One region of the Variovorax sp. KBS0712 genome, then DNA from elsewhere that is predicted to be linked to it. Evidence: predicted binding sites of a transcription regulator. Region 1 holds the regulator's gene; the other holds the start of a gene.
The links. The regulator sigma-54, encoded in region 1, starts transcription at its own class of promoters, with help from an activator protein. The targets are predictions, from matches to a motif close to TGGCANGNAANCTGCTTT.
Positions count from the first base shown of each region.

Region 2: a site for sigma-54 is predicted at 4,370-4,387, ahead of glnA (type I glutamate--ammonia ligase). Genes of this name have one in related genera too.

Region 1 is NZ_VCCD02000002.1:1,554,844-1,562,092, forward strand. Features, by position in the region: gene FFI97_RS24230 (LysE family translocator) at 1-470, shown strand, start outside; gene FFI97_RS24235 (phospholipase D family protein) at 475-2,091, opposite strand; gene rpoN (RNA polymerase factor sigma-54) at 2,102-3,691, opposite strand; gene lptB (LPS export ABC transporter ATP-binding protein) at 3,709-4,503, opposite strand; gene lptA (lipopolysaccharide transport periplasmic protein LptA) at 4,500-5,219, opposite strand; gene FFI97_RS24255 (thiol:disulfide interchange protein DsbA/DsbL) at 5,341-5,985, opposite strand; gene FFI97_RS24260 (SPOR domain-containing protein) at 6,141-6,908, opposite strand; gene argS (arginine--tRNA ligase) at 6,923-7,249, opposite strand, start outside.
Region 2 is NZ_VCCD02000001.1:2,821,326-2,828,574, reverse strand. Features, by position in the region: gene FFI97_RS13125 (YncE family protein) at 1-725, shown strand, start outside; gene FFI97_RS13120 (polysaccharide deacetylase family protein) at 709-1,539, shown strand; gene FFI97_RS13115 (sterol desaturase family protein) at 1,556-2,530, shown strand; gene FFI97_RS13110 (EI24 domain-containing protein) at 2,587-3,489, shown strand; gene FFI97_RS13105 (competence/damage-inducible protein A) at 3,486-4,286, shown strand; gene glnA (type I glutamate--ammonia ligase) at 4,434-5,849, shown strand; gene FFI97_RS13095 (hypothetical protein) at 6,083-6,610, shown strand; gene glnL (nitrogen regulation protein NR(II)) at 6,625-7,249, shown strand, end outside.

The DNA.
Region 1 (7,249 bases):
TGGCCGGGCTGCAGGCGGCGTTCCTCGCGGTACCGGCGCTGTACCTCGCGATCAAGGCCTTCGGCGGTGCCTACCTGATCTACCTGGGCTTTCGCATCTGGCGCGGCGCGCGCCAGCCGCTCGCGATCACGCCCGACACGGACGCCTCGCCCCGCAGCCAGGGCCGCAGCGGACGCACCTTCCTGCTCGGCCTGGCCACGCAGATCAGCAACCCGAAGACGGCGGTGGTGTACGCGAGCATCTTCGCGGCCTTCCTGCCGCGCGAGGTGCCGCTGGTGCTGGCGCTCGCCGTGCCGGCCGTGATCTTCTGCATCGAGACGGGCTGGTACGCGATCGTCGCGCTGGCACTGTCCTCGGCCGCGCCGCGCGCGGCCTACCTGCGCTACAAGACCTGGATCGACCGCGCCGCCGGCGGCGTGATGGGCCTGCTGGGCCTGCGGCTGGTGTGGTCGGCGGTGCGCGGCACCTGAGGCGCTAGAGCAGGCTCTCGGGCGTGAGCGGCGCCAGCAGCTCGAGCATGGTGCGGTCCCAGAAGCCCGAGTCGGGCTCTTCGTGCAGCACGGTGGTCTTGCCGCCTTCCTCGCTGACCCACTCGATGCGCCGCGAGCCGGTGGCTCCCGCATCGGCGCCTTCAGCAAAGCGCAGTCGGTAGGCGCCCTGCTGCTTGAGCACATCGAGCAGCTTCAGGGTCTGCTGCGCCATCTCGGGGCTGCGGATGAACAGGCCGATCTCGGTGTTGTGGATTTCGGAGCGCGGATCGAAATTCATCGAGCCGACGAACAGGATGCGCTGGTCGATCACCGCCGACTTGGCGTGCAGCCGCCCCACCGACGTGCCGAACAGGCCGAGGCGCACGCTGCGCCGCGTGCGCGCGGAACTCAGCTCGTGCAGCTCGGCGCCCAGCGCGAGCATGTCGGCGCGGTAGCGGCGGTAGGCGGTGTGGACGAGCGGCTCGTCGGTGGCGGCGAGCGAGTTGGTGACCACGCTGATCTTCACGTTGCGCCCGCGGATCTCGCGCATCACCTCCAGCCCCGACGCGCCCGGGATCAGGTAGGGCGAGACCAGCGTCACCTCGCTGCGCGCGCGGCGCATCTGCTCGACCACGTTGTAGCGCACGCTGTCCACGTCGAGCAGCGGCACGCCGCCGTACGACGCGGTCTTGCCGATCACGCGGTCGGGTGAATCGGCGTAGGCCTCGGCGGTGGTCCAGATCAGGCCGAGCTTGCCGGCGTCGAGGTCGTCGGCCACCGGGCTGTAGCCCAGCAGGTCGTTGGGCGCGGGCCTGGGCGGCGGCGGCGTGGTGTCGGGGCCGGTGGCGGCGTCGAAGCGGCGCTGCAGTTCTTCGCGCGGCAGGTCGGTGTGCACGACCGCGCCGATCGGGCGCACGTGCGGGCTGTTCCAGTACTGGTCGAACAGCACGCCCAGGCGCGGGATCAGCGCGCCCGTGACGAAGGTGTCGAGATCGATGAAGTTGGGGCCGGTGGTGCGGCGGAAGTACTGGTTGCCGATGTTGCGCCCGCCCGCCACCGCCATCGCGCCGTCGGCGATGAAGAGCTTGTTGTGCATGCGGCGGTTGACGCGGCTGAAGTCGAACAGCGACGCGGTGAAGCGCTTGAGCAAGCTGCCGCGCCCGGCCGGGAACGGGTTGAACAGGCGCAGCTCCACGTTCGGCGTGGCGGCCAGGCCGAGCAGCAGCTCGTCTTCGCCGGACGTGTACAGGTCGTCCATCAACAGGCGCACGCGCACGCCGCGCTGGGCCGCATCGCGCAGGGTGCGCAACAGGTAGCGGCCGGTCTCGTCGTTCTCGATCTGGTAGTACTGCACGTCGAGCGTGCGCTGCGCGCGGCGCGCCAGCTGCAGCCGCGTGTCGAAGGCGAAGTCGCCGCCGGGCATCAGGCGAAAGCCGCTGAGGTCGGGGTCGGGCTGCGAGCCCAGCGCGATCTTGCCGAGCGCGGTGTCGGCCGAGACGGCGATGGCCTTGGTGGGCGGGCGCGGTGCCTCGTCGGGCAGCGTGGCGCAGCCGGCAAACAGCAGCGCCGCCGCGATGACGACCACCCAATGCCCACAGCGCGACAGCAGGCGGCTCGTCATCGTCGGTCTTCTACAGGGCCTTGCGCAAGTTGGCGGGCGCGATGCGCAGCGCTTCGCGGTACTTGGCGACGGTGCGGCGCGCGCACTCGATGCCCTGCTCTTTCAGCATCTCGGAAATCTGGCTGTCGGACAGCGGCTTCTTGATGCTTTCCGAACTCACGAACTGCTTGATCAGCGCGCGCACCGCGGTGCTCGACGCGTTGCCGCCGGTCTCGGTGCCCAGCGCCGAGCCGAAGAAGTACTTGAGCTCGACCGTGCCGAAGGGCGTGGCCATGTACTTGGCGGTGGTCACGCGCGAGATGGTCGACTCGTGCAGGCCCAGCTCGTCGGCGATCTCGCGCAGCACCAGCGGGCGCATGGCCAGCTCGCCGTGCACGAAGTAGCTCTTCTGGCGCTCGACGATGGCGTTGCTCACGCGCAGGATGGTGTCGAAGCGCTGCTGGATGTTCTTGATGAACCAGCGCGCCTCCTGCAGCCGCTGCGACAGCGCCTGGCTGCCCTCGCCCTTGTGCGACTTGAGCGCACCGGCGTAGATGTCGTGCACACGCAGGCGCGGCATGACCTCGGGGTTGAGCATGACGCGGAACTTCACGTTGGTGCCGCGCCCGGTCTTGGTGACGATCACGTCGGGAATGACGATGTTGCGTTCGACGTCGACAAAGCGGCGGCCCGGCTTGGGCTCCAGGCGCGCAATGATCTGCAGCGCAGAGCGCACCAGCTCTTCGTTGGTGCGCGTGAGCGTGGCCAGGCGCTTGAAGTCGCGCCGCGCGAGCAGCTCCATCGGCTGCTTGCAGATCGCGATGGCGGTCTTGCGGATGAGCGCTTCGGCCTCGGTCTCGTCTTCGCTGGCGAGCGCCTTCAGCTGGATGCTCAGGCATTCGCCGAGATCGCGCGCGCCGACGCCCACCGGCTCCAGGCTCTGCAGCAGGCCCAGCGCCACCTGGAAGTGGTGCACGAGGTCGTCGAACTGGTCGTTGTCGTCGCCCGCCAGGCCCGAGGCCAGCGCGGGCAGCGAGTCTTCGAGGTAGCCGTCGTCGTTGAGCGACTCGATCAAAAAGCGCAGCGCGGCGCAGTCGTTTTCGTTCAGGCGCAGGCTCAGCGCCTGGCGGTGCAGGAAGGACTGCAGCGACTCCTGGCTGCGCGCGAGTTCGGTGGCATCGGCGCGCTCGTCGTCGCCCAGGTTGTTCTGGCGCGCGGGCGCGTCGCTGCCCCACTCGCTGTCGTCGGGCGCCATGTCGACGGTGCCGTCGCCTTCCCAGTCGGGCTCGCGCTCGGCGATCTCGGCGGCGGGGCCGTCGGTGTCGGGGGTCGAGGAGGTGGTGTCGCTGGACGTGGAGGAAGTGCTGGCGGCGGACGGCGTGAACTCGGCCTCCCCCTCGCCCGCGTCGTCGCGCGGCACCGGCGCGTCGGCCGTGTCCAGCCCGAACTCCTCGCGCGCCGCTTCTTCCGCGGTGCGTTCGAGGAACGGGTTCTCGTCCAGCATCTGCTCCACTTCCTGGCTCAGTTCGAGCGTGGAGAGCTGGAGCAGGCGAATGGACTGCTGCAGCTGTGGCGTCAGCGCCAGATGCTGCGAGACGCGAAGGGACAGCCCTTGCTTCATGGAGACCCGACCCTCCCTTACATCCGGAAGTGCTCGCCCAGGTACACCCTGCGTACCTCGGCGTTGTCGACGATCTCCGAGGGTGTGCCTTGTGCCAGCACGTGCCCGTCGCTGATGATGAACGCGTGATCGCAGATGCCCAGCGTCTCACGCACGTTGTGGTCGGTGATGAGCACGCCGATGCCGCGCTCTTTCAGGAAGCTGATGATCCGCTGGATCTCGATCACCGCGATCGGGTCGATGCCGGCGAAGGGCTCGTCCAGCAGGATGAAGCGCGGCTGCGTGGCCAGCGCGCGCGCGATCTCGACGCGGCGGCGCTCGCCGCCCGACAGCGCGAGCGCGGGCGAATCGCGCAGATGGTCCACGCGCAGGTCGGCCAGCAGGTCGGCCAGGCGCTCTTCGGTGTGCTGCTTGGTCAGCGGCATCATGCGGCCGTTGGCGTCGGGCTCGCGCTGCAGCTCGAGCACGGCGCGCACGTTTTCCTCGACCGTGAGCTTGCGGAAGATCGAGGCTTCCTGCGGCAGGTAGCTCAGGCCCATGCGCGCGCGGCGGTGGATGGGCATGTGGGCGATGGGCTCGCCGTCGATGGTGATCTCGCCGGCGTCGGCGCGCACCAGCCCGACGATCATGTAGAACGAGGTGGTCTTGCCCGCACCGTTGGGGCCGAGCAGTCCGACGACCTCGCCCTTTTGCACATCGAGCGAGACGTCTTTCACGACCGTGCGGCTGCCGTAGCTCTTCTTGAGGCCGCGCGCCACGAGGCGGCTGCCCGGAATGCCGTCGGCGGTCTGGGTTCCTGCGGTTTCGATCACTTGCGCCCTTCCCCTTCGGTGCCGCCCAGCGTGGTGCTCGGGCGCAGCCCGGCGCCGGGCGCGGGGGTGGGAGCCGGAGCCGCGGGCTTCTTGCCGCCGGCCGCGGGTGCGGAGCCGGGCGCCGCCGGGGCCGGCGTGGCCTTCGGCGTGAGGATGGCCTTGACGCGACCGCCGCCGCCCGCCGAGACGCCGGCGTTCGGCGGCACGAGGGAACCGTTGACGGTGTAGGTGTCGTTGCTCTGGTCGTAGACGATCAGCGCGCCGCTGCTTTCGTCGTTGGCCGTGGCGCCGATCAGCCGGCGCATGACGGCACGGCGGATGAACTTGACGTTGTCGGCGCGGCTGTCGTACTCGATGACTTCCGACTCGCCCTCGATCCACTCGTCGCCGGCGTTGCGCTTCTGCTTGTAATAGGCCAGCTTGCCGGGCGCCGCCGTGACCACGCCGTACTGGTAGCCCTCGGCGTCCTGGCGCACGTCCAGCCGCGCTCCGCGGATGATGATCGTGCCCTTCGTGACCAGCACGTTGCCGGTGAACACGCTGGTCTGTTTCAGGTCGTCGTAGCGCATCGAGTCGGACTCGATGTTCATCGGCTTGGTGCGGTCGGCGGTTTCGGCCAGGGCGCCCGAGGCGGCACCGGCCAGCAACAGCGCGCCGAAAGCCAGGCGGCCGAGGCGACGAAGGGTGGGGAATGTGGGGATGGAGGGCAATGTCATAAAGGCACGAAACTTGCTCTGAAACATTGTATGCGTGGGATGGCAATTGCCCACCGCCGCCAATGAAAAAGCCCGCCGAAGCGGGCCTTGCATTCGACCAAAAAGCAGGTCGCCGGGTCGGTCAGCCCTTCTTGGCTTCGCCGATGAGGAAGGTCGCGACCTGCAGCACCTTGGACATGCTGCCGGCGGTTTCGCCGTCCACATACCAGCGGCCCGCCACGGCCAGGGCCGGCACGCCGGCGACCTTGTAGGCCTCGGTCTGCTGCGCCGCGCGGCGGGCCTTGCTGGCCACGCCGAAGGACGCAAAGGTTTCCTTGAACTTGGCGCCGTCGAGGCCGGCACGCTCGGCCCAGGCCTGGATGTTGGCGTCGCCGTTCAGGTTCTGGCGCTGCGCGTGGATGGCGGCGAACACCTTCGAGTGGTACTCGTCCAGCTTGCCCATGGCTTCGAGCGTGAAGTACAGGCGCTGCTTGGCCTCGACGTCGTTGCCCACGAAGGGCACGGGGATGCGGCGGAACGCCACTTCCTTCGGGGCTGCCTTGACCCAGGCTTCGAGCGAGGGCTCGAAGTCGTTGCAATGCGGGCAGTTGTAGGAGAAGAACTCGACCACCTCGACCTTGCCGGCGGGTGCATCGACGGGCACGCGCTTGTCGAGCACGAGGAAATCGGTGCCGGCCTTGGGGGCGCGCTGGGCGTGTGCCGGAACGGCAGCCAGCGAAAGCAGCCCGATCGAAGTGGCGGCCAGCGAAAAGTCACGACGTTTCATGGAAAAGGTTCTCCTGTGGGTACCGCAGTACAGAGCCGGCGCGCCGCCGGGAGTTCCCATGGACGGCGCGACCGAGGCGCTGGAATTGACAAACGAGTGCGGCAGATGCCGCGCGGGCGAGAGCTTAAAGGCTGTTCAAGAACGGCGCTGACGGGTCAGCGCTGCACGCGCACCAGCGCCGATTCGAGACCGCCGCCGTCGAGCCGTTCCTTGAGCCGGTCGGCGTCGTCCTTCTTGTTGAACGGGCCCGCGCGCACGCGGTAGACCGTGCGACCGGCCTGCTCGCGCTCGGTGACCTTGGCCTCGACGCCCATCAGCGACAGCTTGGCACGCTGCGCCTCGGCGTCGTCGGTGGTGCGGAAGGCGCCGGCCTGCACGAAGTACATGAAAGGATCAGCACCCGACGGCGACGGTGCGGCGGCCGTGTGGCTCGGCGCGGCGGACGCGGTGGTCGTGCTGCTGCCGCCCGCACGGGCGCGGGCGAGGTCGCCCAGCGGATCGTTCGACGGCGGCAGGGCGTTGGCTTCGGCCGGCACCGGCGCGGGGCGCGCCGGCTTGGGCGCCACCACCACGGGGGCCGGGGCGGTGACCGGCGCGGTGGCGACCGGCGGAGTGCCGGGTGCCACGGTGGCGGGCGCGCCGGTGATCGGGTTCACCGGGCCGGTGGCCGTGGCGGCCGGCGGCGTGGCGGCCGGCTTGGGCGCGCCGGCCTTGCCGGCCAGCGGCGCGTTCGGGTCCCAGTCGCGGTTCTTGCGGGCTTCGGCTTCGTCCTGTTCGGCACCGCCGCGTTGCGTCTTGTTGACGAACGGGATCGGCACCTTGGTGACGTAGACCGCGATGCCCAGGGCGACGCCCAGACCGAGCACCAGGCCGATGATCAGCCCGATGACGATGTTGCCGCGTTGTCTGCTTGTCTTCTTCATGTTCAGAGGGTGATTCACATCTTGCTCGGCGCACTGACGCCGAGGATCGCGAGGCCATTGTGCAGCACCTGCGCGGCCGCTGCGACGAGTGCGAGACGCGCCAGCTTGACCGGCTCGTCGTCCACCAGGATGCGCTCGGCATCGTAGTAGCTGTGGTAGCTGGCCGCGAGTTCGCGCAGGTAGAAAGTCACGTCGTGCGGGGCGAAATCCTTCGCCGCCGCCGTCAGCATGGCCGGGTACTTGGCCAGCAGCAGCATCAGCGCCTGGGCCGCCGGGCTGTCCAGCGGCGACAGGTCGACCGCCTTGAGCGCGGCCGCGTCGCCGCCCCAGGCCGCGAGCAC
Region 2 (7,249 bases), on a different contig from region 1:
GCACGGCCGAGGTGCAGCGCGTGGTGTACGGCATCATCGATCCCTACCAGCTGCAGTTCTCGCGCGACATGAAGTGGTTCGTCACGGCGGCCAACCGCCTGAACCACGTCGACGTGTACCGCTGGGACGGCAAGGACCTGAAGCTGGTCAAGCGCATCGCCACCGGCAAGACGCCCAGCCACATCTGGATCGACAACACCAGCACGGTGGCCTACGTCACCATGCAGGACAGCGACGAGCTGATCGCGGTCGACCTGCCGACGCAGACCATCCGCTGGCGCCTGGCCACCGGCGCCATGCCGGCCGACATCTTCGGCGCCCACAACGACAAGACGCTGCTCGTGGGCCTCACCGGCAGCGACGGCGTGCAGGTGTTCGACGTGGCCGGCGCCCAGCCCAAGCTGGTCGGCAAGATCCCCACCGGCAAGGGCGCCCACGCCTTCCGCTCGGCCGGCGACGGCAAGACCGTGTTCGTGAGCAACCGGGTCGCCAACACCATCAGCCGCATCGACCTGACCACGCTGAAGGTTGTTGCCAACTACAACGTGCCCGGCGGCCCCGACTGCATGGACGTGTCGGCCGACGGCAAGACGCTGTACGTGACCTCGCGCTGGGCCAAGAAGCTCACGGTGGTCGATCTCGCGAGCCAGAAGGTCGTGCGGCAGATCAACGTCGGCCGCTCGCCGCACGGCGTCTGGACCCTCGACCATGCCAAGCGCATCTGAGCGCGTGCGCGGTGTGCGCACCGCCGGGGTGGCCTTCGCCGTCGCGGCGCTGGCCTGCGCCACCGTGCCGGCGGCGGGGGCGCAGGACGCCGCCGCCTGCGACAAGCCGGTCTACCTGACGCTGGACACCGGCCACATGGGCATCGCCCCGCTGGTGGCCGACGTGCTCAAGCGCCAGGACGTGCGCGTCACCTTCTTTGCCGCCGCCGAGCGCACCCAGACCGACGGCGACAGCCTGGACGACCACTGGGCGTCGTGGTGGAAGGCGAGGGCGGCCGAGGGCCACGAGTTCGGCTCGCACACCTACGACCACGCCTACTGGCGCGGTGACGTCAAAGGCACGCCGCCGAGCTTTCGCATCAAGCCGTCGGCCGGCCCGCAGACCGGCAAGGAATCGGTCTGGAACGCGGCCCAGTACTGCGCCGACATCCGCAAGTCGTCCGACCGGCTGGCCGCCATCACCGGCAAGAAGCCGCTGCCGCTGTACCGCGCGCCGGGCGGCAAGACCTCGCCCGCGCTGCTGGCGGCCGCCAGGGACTGCGGCTACGCGCACGTGGGCTGGTCGCCCGCCGGCTTCCTGGGCGATGAGCTGCCGAGCGAAACGTTCAGCAACCAGAAGCTGCTGGCCCAGGCGCTCGCGGGCATCCGCCCCGGCGACATCCTGCTGGCGCACCTGGGCATCTGGTCGCGCAAGGACCCGTGGGCGCCCGCCAACCTCGAGCCGCTCATCGTCGGCCTGAAGGCCAAGGGCTTCTGCTTTCGCACCCTGCGCCAGCATCCGGACTACCGCGCCTGGATCGCCTCCCACCCTTGATTCCTGAGTTTTCGCCGTGATCGACTGGTTGACCGACGTTTTTTCCGCCATGCAGGGCTGGCTCTTCGAGACCGCCGTGCAGCCGCTGGTGTACGCCATCGGCCTGGGCGGCTGGGCCGAGGACGCCTTCGACGCCACCGGCTGGCTGCTGGTCGGCGTGATCCAGATCCTGGTGCTGCTGGCCGTGATCGGCCCGTTGCAGCGCTGGCGCGCGGTCGAGGCCGTGACCGACCGCCGCGCGATCCGCATCGACGTGCTCTACACGCTGATCCACCGGCTGGGCCTGTTCCGGCTGGCGCTGTTCTTCACGCTGCAGCCGCTGTTCGACGACCTGCTCGGCAGCCTGCGCATGGCGGGGTGGGGCACCTTCCACCTGGACGAGGCCTGGCCCGGCGTGACCGACGTGCCGTGGGTGGCTTTTGCCATCTACCTCGTGGTGCTCGACTTCGTCGGCTACTGGATCCACCGCGGCCAGCACCAGTTCAACTGGTGGTGGAGCCTGCATTCGCTGCACCACTCGCAGCGCCAGATGACGATGTGGAGCGACGACCGCAACCACCTGCTGGACGACGTCATCCACGACACGCTCATCGTCATCGTGGCGCAGCTGATCGGCGTGGCGCCGGGCCAGTTCATCGCCGTCGTGGCCTTCACCCAGCTCAGCGAAAGCCTGCAGCACGCCAACCTGCGGCTGAGCTTCGGCGCCATCGGCGAGCGGCTGTGGGTCAGCCCGCGCTTTCACCGGCTGCACCACAGCATCGGGCTGGGCCACGAGTCGCACGGCCGGAGCACGCTCGGCGGCCACAACTTCGGCGTGCTGCTGCCCTGGTGGGACATGCTCTTTCGCACCGCCAACTTCGAAAACCGCTACGACCCGACCGGCATCCGCGACCAGGTCGAGCCCGGCGCCGACGGCCGGCCGCGCGACTACGGCCAGGGCTTCTGGTCGCAGCAGTGGCTGGGGCTGAAGCGGCTGTTCGGCCGCGCCTGATCCGCCCGCAGGCCCGGCAGCGGGCGGGCCGGGGCCTTGCGCTATCCTCGAACCTCATGCGCCTGCTCCTCGACTCCTTCTGGCGCGCGGTGGCCTATTGCATGCTCCCGCGCGTGATCGTGCTGTCGCTCCTGCCGCTGGCGCTCATGGTGCTGCTGGCCGCGGGGCTCGGCTACTTCTACTGGGACGCGGCCGTCGCCTGGACGCGCGAGGCCCTCGACGCCTGGCCGCTGCTGTCCAGCTTCTGGGCCTGGATCGGGCGCCTCTTCTCCAGCGACGTCACGGCCGCGCTGGCGCCGCTGGTGGTGGTGTTCGGCGTCACGCCGCTGATCGTGGTGCTGTCGCTGCTCATCGTGGCCGGCTTCATGGCGCCGGCACTCACCAAGCTCGTGGCCGAACGGCGCTTTCCGACGCTCGAGCAGAAGAAGGGCGCCTCCTTCTTCGGCAGCGTGCTGCGCTCGCTCGGCGCCACCGTGCTGGCGCTGATCGCGCTGGTGGTGTCGATGCCGCTGTGGCTCATTCCGCCGCTGGTGCTGATCCTGCCGCCGCTGATCTGGGGCTGGCTGACCTACCGCGTGATGAGCTTCGACGCGCTGGCCGAGCACGCCAGCCCCGAGGAACGCGCCGCGTTGCTGCGCGCCCACCGGTTGCCGCTGCTGTGCATCGGCGTGCTGTGCGGCTACCTGGGCGCTGCGCCGAGCATCGTCTGGGCCTCGGGCCTGCTGTTCGCTGCCGCCTTCTTCGTGCTGGTGCCGATCGCCATCTGGATCTACACGCTGGTCTTCGCCTTTTCTGCGCTCTGGTTCGCGCACTACTGCCTCGACGCCCTGACCCAGTTGCGCGCCCAGCGCGCGGCGCAGCAGCCCGCGGCTGGCAGCGGCGACGCGCAGCAGACGCTCGAGGCGGCCGAAGCCACCGAGGCCAACAAGGCCGCTCTTTCTCAATGGAGTTCTCCATGACACGCGCATTCGGTCTCATCGTCGTCGGCGACGAGATCCTTTCCGGTAAGCGGGCCGACAAGCACATGGCCAAGGTCATCGAGCTGCTGGCCGCGCGCGGCCTCCAGCTGGGCTGGGCCGAATACGTGGGCGACGAGCCCACGCGGATCACCGCGGCCCTCATGCGCGCCTTCGCCTCGGGCGACATCGTGTTCTCGACCGGCGGCATCGGCGCCACGCCCGACGACCACACCCGCCAGTGCGCCGCCCAGGCCCTGCGCGTGCCGCTGGCGCTGCACCCCGAGGCCGAGGCGCTGATCCGCGAGCGCATGCAGGACACGGCCCTGGAGCAGGGCGTGCCCTACGAACCCGACCGGCCCGACAACATCCACCGCCTGAACATGGGCGTGTTTCCGCAGGGCGCGTCGATCATCCGCAACCCGTACAACAAGATCCCGGGATTCAGTGTCGAGCACGTGCATTTCGTGCCGGGCTTTCCGGTCATGGCCTGGCCGATGATCGAGTCGGTGCTCGACAGCCGCTATGCCGATCTGTTCACCCGCAACGCCATCGCCGAGAAGTCCGTGATCGTTTTCGGTGCGATGGAAGCCACCCTCACGCCGCTGATGCAGGCCATCGAGCAGGCCCACGCCGGCATCAAGGTGTTCAGCCTTCCCAGCGTGGATCACCCCCAGTACGGGCGCCACATCGAGCTGGGCGTCAAGGGCGACCCCGCAAAGCTCGATGCCGCCTATGGCCAGCTCATCGAAGGTCTGCACACTTTCGATGCGAAGCTTGGCCCTGAATTGGTGCGTTAATCTGCATTGCACCAATTTGGGGATATTTTCCTTTTCCGGCAGCCCCTGGGCCGTCACCTGGGCCTCATCCGGCGGGGTGACAATGGCACAGAAACTGCATCCTCCCGTCCCTGTATTCCTAACCACCATCCAACTCAGGAGAAACTGATGGCAAAGACCGTCGCCGATGTACTCAAGCTCGTCAAGGAAAACGAGGTCAAGTTCGTCGACTTGCGCTTCACCGACACCCGCGGCAAGGAACAGCACGTCACCGTGCCTGTGTCGCACTTCGATGAAGACAAATTCACCTCGGGCCACGCGTTCGACGGTTCGTCCATCGCCGGTTGGAAGGGCATCGAAGCCTCGGACATGCAGCTCATGCCCGACCCGAACACCGCCAACATCGACCCCTTCTTCGAAGAAACGACGCTGATCCTGACCTGCGACGTGATCGACCCGGCCGACGGCAAGGCCTACGAGCGCGACCCGCGTTCGCTCGCCAAGCGCGCCGAGGCGTACATGAAGGCTTCCGGCCTGGGCGACACCGCCTACTTCGGTCCGGAACCCGAATTCTTCGTGTTCGACGGCGTGCGCTGGAAGAACGACATGTCGGGCTGCTTCGTGAAGATCGAGTCCGAAGAAGCCTCGTGGAACACCGACAAGGAGTTCGAGCACGGCAACAGCGGCCACCGTCCCGCAGTCAAGGGCGGCTACTTCCCGGTGCCCCCGGTCGACAGCTTCCAGGACATGCGCTCGGAAATGAGCCTGGTGCTCGAATCGCTGGGCATCCCGGTCGAAGTGCATCACCACGAAGTGGCCAACGCCGGCCAGCTCGAGATCGGCACCCGCTTCAGCACGCTGGTGCAGCGCGCCGACTGGGTCCAGCTGCAGAAGTACGTGATCCACAACGTGGCCCACGCCTACGGCAAGACCGCCACCTTCATGCCCAAGCCCATCGTCGGCGACAACGGCTCCGGCATGCACGTGCACCAGTCGGTCTGGAAGGACGGCAAGAACCTGTTCGCCGGCGACGGCTACGCAGGCCTGTCGGACTTCGCGCTGCACTACATCGGCGGCATCATCAAGCACGCCCGTGCCCTGAACGCCATCACGAACCCCGGCACCAACAGCTACAAGCGCCTGGTGCCCGGCTTCGAAGCCCCGGTGAAGCTGGCCTACTCGGCCAAGAACCGCTCGGCCTCGATCCGCATCCCGTTCGTGGCCAACCCGAAGGGCCGCCGCGTCGAAGCGCGCTTCCCCGATCCGCTGATGAACCCGTACCTGGGCTTTGCCGCGCTGCTGATGGCCGGCCTGGACGGCGTGGAAAACAAGATCCATCCGGGCGAAGCCGCCAGCAAGGACCTGTACCACCTGCCGCCGGAAGAAGACGCGCTGATCCCGACCGTCTGCCACAGCCTGGACCAGGCCCTGGAGCACCTGGACAAGGACCGTGCGTTCCTGACCAAGGGCGGCGTGTTCACCGACTCGTACATCGACGCGTACATCGACCTCAAGATGCAGGAAGTCACGCGCTTCCGCATGGCGACGCACCCCGTCGAGTTCGACATGTACTACTCGCTGTAAGCGGCTCGCCCCCAGGCTGCGCGCACTTCGTGTCGCTTCGCCAACCCCCTACCGGGGGCAACACCTGCGGCCCGGCAAAGCCGGTTCCGCGGTGTTTCGCGAAGGGCGCGAGCCTGATGAGTAAGACAAAAGGACGGCCCCGGCCGTCCTTTTTCCTTGGTGCGGAACACCCTGTCGTGAGCGGGCCCGAATTGCATCAAAATGCGCGTTTGTCGCGCCCTCTCCGGATCCAAATGAAGACTGCTTCCCTGATTTTCCTGGCCGCCGCCTCGTTCGCCACCGCCACGGCGGCGCTCGCGCAAGAGCGCGTCTGGCGCTGCGGCAACGAGTACACCAACAACGCGACCGTGGCCCAGCAAAAGGGCTGCAAGATCATGGAAGGCGGCAACGTCACCGTCGTGCAGGGCACGAAGCCTTCGGGCGGTGGTGGTGGCAGCGCGTCGTCGTCGGGCTCGGGCGGTTCGGCCGCGCGCGCCCCGGCGGGCAGCCCGCGCGTCGAAGGCGTCGACCAGCGCGCCCGCGACGGCGAGGCGCGTTCGGTGCTCGAGGCCGAGCTGCGCAAGGCCGAGGCCCGCCAGACCGAGCTCAAGAAGGAATACAACAACGGCGAGCCCGAGAAGCAGGGCAGCGAGGGCCGCAACTACCAGAAGTACCTGGACCGCGTGGCCGAGATGAAGGCCGAACTCGCGCGCAACGAGAGCGACATCGCCGGCATCCGCCGCGAAATCGGCCGCCTGCCCGGCAAGCCGCAAGCGCAGTAAGCGGCGCGCAGTCCATGGTGTTCGGCAAGAAGGCGACTGGCGCCAATCCGCGCTTTCGCGCCTTCGACCTCTTGTCCACGCTGATCGCCGTGGTCAACAGCGACGGCTCGGTGCTGTTCGCCAACGCAGGCCTCGAAGACGCGCTGGGTACCTCGCGGCGCACGCTCGAGGGCTCGCAGTTCGGCGCCTGTTTCCATGAGCCGCAGGTGCTGCGCACCGCGCTCGACGGCGCCAGCAGCAACGACTTCGCCACGCTGCGCTACGAGGCCTTTTTGCGGCGCGTGAACCACGAGCTGATGCCCGTGCAGGTCACGCTCGCGCACGGCGACAAGAAGGGCGAGCTCATCATCGAGATGTCGCCGCTGGAGCAGCAGGTGCGCCAGGACCGCGAGGAGCGCCTGATCGACCAGGCGCAGGCCAACAAGGAACTCATCCGCAACCTCGCGCACGAGATCAAGAACCCGTTGGGCGGCATCCGCGGCGCGGCGCAGCTGCTGCAGATGGAGGTCGAGTCGCGCGACCTCATCGAATACACCCAGGTCATCATCCACGAGGCCGACCGGCTGCAGACGCTGGTCGACCGGCTGCTGGCGCCGCACCGCCGGCCGCACGTGGTGGGCGACGTGAACATCCACGAGG